One region of the Streptomyces sp. NPDC021012 genome, then DNA from elsewhere that is predicted to be linked to it. Evidence: riboswitches for the same ligand, from Rfam matches in the RefSeq annotation. Region 1 holds a riboswitch; the other holds the start of a gene.
What was found. Region 1 has a riboswitch for glycine ahead of gcvT (glycine cleavage system aminomethyltransferase GcvT). Riboswitches for the same ligand answer to the same signal wherever they lie in the genome.
Positions count from the first base shown of each region.

Region 2: linked by a shared signal. The riboswitch ahead of gcvP (aminomethyl-transferring glycine dehydrogenase) and the one ahead of gcvT (glycine cleavage system aminomethyltransferase GcvT) in region 1 are both predicted to bind glycine.

Region 1 covers NZ_JBIRQU010000001.1:112,457-114,840, reverse strand. Annotated here, with positions in the region: gene gcvT (glycine cleavage system aminomethyltransferase GcvT) at 1-1,058, opposite strand, end outside; glycine riboswitch at 1,233-1,332, opposite strand; gene ACH4TP_RS00540 (AAA family ATPase) at 1,495-2,157, shown strand; gene ACH4TP_RS00535 (enhanced serine sensitivity protein SseB) at 2,357-2,384, shown strand, end outside.
Region 2 covers NZ_JBIRQU010000006.1:527,449-529,832, reverse strand. Annotated here, with positions in the region: gene ACH4TP_RS22890 (DNA polymerase IV) at 1-267, shown strand, start outside; gene ACH4TP_RS22885 (PRC-barrel domain-containing protein) at 319-693, opposite strand; glycine riboswitch at 807-906, shown strand; gene gcvP (aminomethyl-transferring glycine dehydrogenase) at 1,085-2,384, shown strand, end outside.

The DNA of each region.
Region 1 (2,384 bases):
ACACCTACACCCTGGGTGCCGGGCTCGGCGTGCGCCGCGTCCACGTACGCCATGGCGATCGGCTTTCCGAGGGTCGGGGACGGGGCGCCGGAGGTGACCTCGCCGATGACCACGCCGTCCTTGACGACGGAGAAGCCGGCGCGCGGGACGCGGCGGCCCTCGGCGACCAGGCCGACGAGCTTGCGCGGCGGGGCGGTCTCGGCGCGCTCGGCGGCCTTCTCCAGCGCCTCGCGGCCGACGAAGCGGCCCTCGTTGGTGGTCTTCTCGAACTTCACGACCCGTCCCAGGCCCGCGTCGAACGGGGTGAGGGCGGTGGTCAGCTCGTGGCCGTACAGCGGCATGCCCGCCTCCAGGCGGAGCGTGTCGCGGCAGGACAGGCCGCAGGGGATCAGGCCGACGCCCTCGCCCGCCTCGGTCAGCGCCTTCCAGACGCCCTCGGCGTGCTCGGGCTTCAGGAACAGCTCGAAGCCGTCCTCGCCGGTGTAGCCGGTGCGGGCGATCAGCGCGGGGACGCCGGCGACCGTGCCGGGCAGGCCGGCGTAGTACTTGAGGCCGTCCAGGTCGGCGTCGGTGAGCGACTTCAGGATGCCGGGGGACTCCGGGCCCTGGACGGCGATCAGGGCGTACGCGTCGCGGTCGTCGCGGACCTCGGCGTCGAAGCCGGCCGCGCGCTCGGTCAGCGCGTCGAGGACGACCTGGGCGTTGGAGGCGTTGGCGACGACCATGTACTCGGTCTCGCCGAGGCGGTAGACGATCAGGTCGTCGAGGATGCCGCCGTCCTCCCGGCAGATCATCGTGTAGCGGGCGCGGCCGTTGCCCACGGTCGAGATGTTGCCGACGAGGGCGTGGTCCAGGAGGTCGACGGCCTGCGGGCCGGTGACCGTGATCTCGCCCATGTGGGAGAGGTCGAAGAGGCCCGCCTTGGTGCGGACGGCGTTGTGCTCGTCGCGCTCGCTGCCGTACCGCAGCGGCATGTCCCAGCCGGCGAAGTCGGTCATGGTCGCGCCCAGCGAACGATGCAGGGCATCGAGGGCGGTCAGACGGGGGGCAGTGCTCATGGGGTGGCTCCCGGGTCCCAAGGGCGTGATCGGTGACGAAAACACATGACGGGCGAGGACGTCCTCCCCATCTGTCATGGAACCTGAGAGGTTCACCGAGAGCATCTCGTCACCGAGAGGTCGGCTTGCACCTTGGGTGGGGACGCGGCGAAGCGTCCCGCTTTTCAGATCTGCCTCATCCACGCGGTACGGGGCCTGAGAGATTCAAGGGAGGGTCTTGCTCCTTCGGCGCCCGGACGCGCTCGGCGGTCCGGAACTCTCCCGCGCGGATTCGAGCGGCCGGTATGCGGTTGTACGGCGACTGTGCGCGCCTGGCGCGCACATCATTGCACGCGGTGTCGGCGGGGCAAATCGCTTGTGTCGCATTACCGATTCTTTACACTTCGTGGGCAAGGGTCTCCTGAGGTCTCCTGAGACCCGGCCAGGGGGAGTAGCGATGAGGATCCAGGACACCGGCGCGTACGCGACGGGTACCGGCATACCGTCCCAGCGGGCCCGTGCCCGGAGCCGCCGCCGCGGCCGCCTCCTGCGGGACCTGCGCGAGCGCGGCGGCCGCGGCCCCCGCGCCCTCACCTTCGCCGCGGGCGACCTCGTCGTCGTCTCCGGGCTGCCCGGCAGCGGCAAGTCCACCCTGCTGAAGCGCGCCGCCGAAGGGGGCGGCATCGACTCCCAGGACGCCCGCGAGCGCTGGGAGGCCCGCATGCCGCGCCTCCTGCCGTACGCCGTCTACCGCCCCCTCGTCCGGATCGCGCACTACGCCGGACTGCGCCGCGCCCTGCGCTCCGGCGCGAGCGTGATCGTCCACGACTGCGGCACCCAGTCCTGGGTGCGGGCCTGGCTCGCCCGCGAGGCCAGGCGCCGCGGCCGCGCCCTGCACCTGGTCCTCCTCGACGTCACCCCGGACACCGCGCGGGCCGGCCAGGACGCCCGGGGCCGGGGCGTCTCCGCGTACGCCTTCGGGCGCCACCGGCGGTCCGTCGGCCGGCTCCTGCGGGCCGCCGAGTCCGGCACCGTGCCGCACGGCTGCGCCTCGGTCACCCTCCTCGACCGGGACGCCGCCGACTCCCTGCGCAGGATCGGCTTCCGGGAGGCGGCCTGAGGGCGCGACCGGCGTCCTCGGGGGGTGCGACCGGCGTCCCCGGGGGTGCGACCGGCGTTCCTGAGGGGTGAGACCGGCGTCCCGCCCCGTCCCGGGACGCCCGTACCCTTCCCTTTGGGCCACGGCGGCGCCGGGGCGGCATTAGGGTGCTGCCGGGTGGCCGGTGGCGGCAGGCCGTGCGAGAAGGGGAAACGCGACCGTGGACGTGACGTGGCCGGGCAACGAGC
Region 2 (2,384 bases), on a different contig from region 1:
CCTGCGGAGGAGGCCGTGCCCCCGGAGGCGGAGGAGGCGGCTTCCCCCGTGGCGGAGAGCGCCGAGCGGGTGTGGGCGCCCGGGCACGACGTGCGGCACGCCGCGCACGGGGCCGGGTGGGTCCAGGGGAGCGGGGTCGGGCGGGTCACGGTGCGGTTCGAGGAGCCGTGGTCCGGGCCGGGGCGGGTGCGGACGTTCGCCGTGGACGACCCGGAGCTCGAACCGTCGGAGCCGTTGCCGCTGGTCCGGCGGGACGAGGCGGCGTGAGGGTGCCCACCCGCACCGTCGCGCGGGTGGGTCCGTCCTCGGGGAGGGGCCTCAGGCGCCGTCCTGGCCCGCCAGGCGGCCGAAGTCGGTGTCCGGGACGTCCCTGGACGGGGGAGGCAGGGCGAGGCTGTAGTGGCGGTACAGCTGGAGTTCCTGCTCGGGGGAGAGGTGGCGGCCCACTCCGAAGTCGGGGGCGTCCTTGATGAGGGCCCGCTCGTACGGGATGTGGAGGCCGTCGTCGAGCAGGGCGCTCGGCTCCAGGGGGACGAAGGCGTCCCGGCTGAACAGGCCCGTGCGGACCGCGGCCCATTCGGGGATGCCGGTCGCGTCGTCCAGGTACACCTCGTCCACGGTTCCGATCTTGTGCCCGTTCCGGTCGAACGCCTTGCGGCCGATCAGGCTGCGCGGATCGATATCGGTCTGCACGGTCCCTCCAACTGGTCGCAACTGCTCTACACCCCTACGAAAGTGCACATCTGGGATGTCGGCCACTTGAGCGATGGGAGCCGCAACCTCGCTGGTAGGCTGGTTGTGGCTGTCGACCCCGTGCGGGAGAGTCCCCCGGAGAAACCTTCCGGTGGGCGCCGAAGGAGCAAATCCTCCCCGGAATCTCTCAGGCCCCTGTACCGCGCGGACGAGGTCACTCTGGAAAGCAGAGCGGATGTCGACGGCATCCCGCTCTCACCGACGGTGAAAGCCGGCGGGCCGCGAGGCGTGCCGGTGAAACTCTCAGGTTGAGATGACAGAGGGGGAGGCCGTCCGGGCACCCGCGCCGTGGTGCCCCTCGCAGGTCGTGACGACCAGGAGGCCTCCGTACATGACCGCCAACCGCACTCCGCTCTCCGAGCTCGAACAGGGCATCCCGTTCGAGCAGCGGCACATCGGCCCCGACGCCGAGGCGCGGGCCAAGATGCTCGCCCAGGTCGGTTACGGCTCGCTCGACGAGCTCACGGCCGCCGCGGTGCCGGACGTCATCAAGAACGCCGAGGCGCTGGGCCTGCCGGCCGCGCGCACCGAGGCCGAGGTCCTGGCCGAGCTGCGCATGCTCGCCGACCGCAACCAGGTCCTCGCCCCGATGATCGGCCTCGGTTACTACGGGACCTTCACCCCGCCGGTCATCCTCCGGAACGTGATGGAGAACCCCGCCTGGTACACGGCCTACACGCCCTACCAGCCGGAGATCTCCCAGGGCCGCCTGGAGGCCCTGCTCAACTTCCAGACCATGGTCGCCGACCTGACCGGTCTGCCCACCTCCGGCGCCTCCCTCCTGGACGAGGGCACCGCCGCCGCCGAGGCCATGGCGCTCTCCCGCCGCGTGGGCAAGGTCAAGAACGGCGTCTTCCTCGTCGACGCCGACGCCCTGCCGCAGACCATCGCCGTCATCGAGACCCGCGCCGAGCCGACCGGTGTCGAGGTCGTCGTCGCCGACCTGTCCGCCGGCATCCCGGTCGAGGTCGCCGAGCGCGGTGTCTTCGGTGTCCTCCTCCAGTACCCGGGTGCCTCCGGTGCCGTCCGCGACATCAAGCCGCTGATCGACGCCGCCCACGAGCTCGGCGCGATCGTCACCGTCGCCGCCGACCTGCTCGCGCTCACCCTGCTCACCTCGCCCGGCGAGCTGGGCGCCGACATCGCCGTCGGCACCACGCAGCGCTTCGGCGTCCCGATGGGCTTCGGCGGTCCGCACGCCGGCTACATGGCCGTCCAGGACAAGCACGCCCGCTCCCTGCCCGGCCGCCTCGTGGGCGTGTCCGTCGACGCCGACGGCAACCGCGCCTACCGCCTGGCCCTGCAGACCCGCGAGCAGCACATCCGCCGCGAGAAGGCCACCAGCAACATCTGCACCGCCCAGGTGCTGCTCGCCGTCATGGCCGGCATGTACGCCGTCTACCACGGCCCCGAGGGTCTGAAGCAGATCGCGCGGCGTACGCACCGCTACGCCGCCATCCTCGCCGCGGGCCTCACCGCCGGTGGCGTCGAGGTCGTGCACGGCTCGTACTTCGACACCCTCACCGTCCGCGTGCCCGGCAAGGCCGACGAGGTCGTCGTCGCCGCCCGCGAGGCCGGGGTGAACCTCCACCGCGTCGACGCCGACCTCGTCTCGATCTCCTGCGACGAGA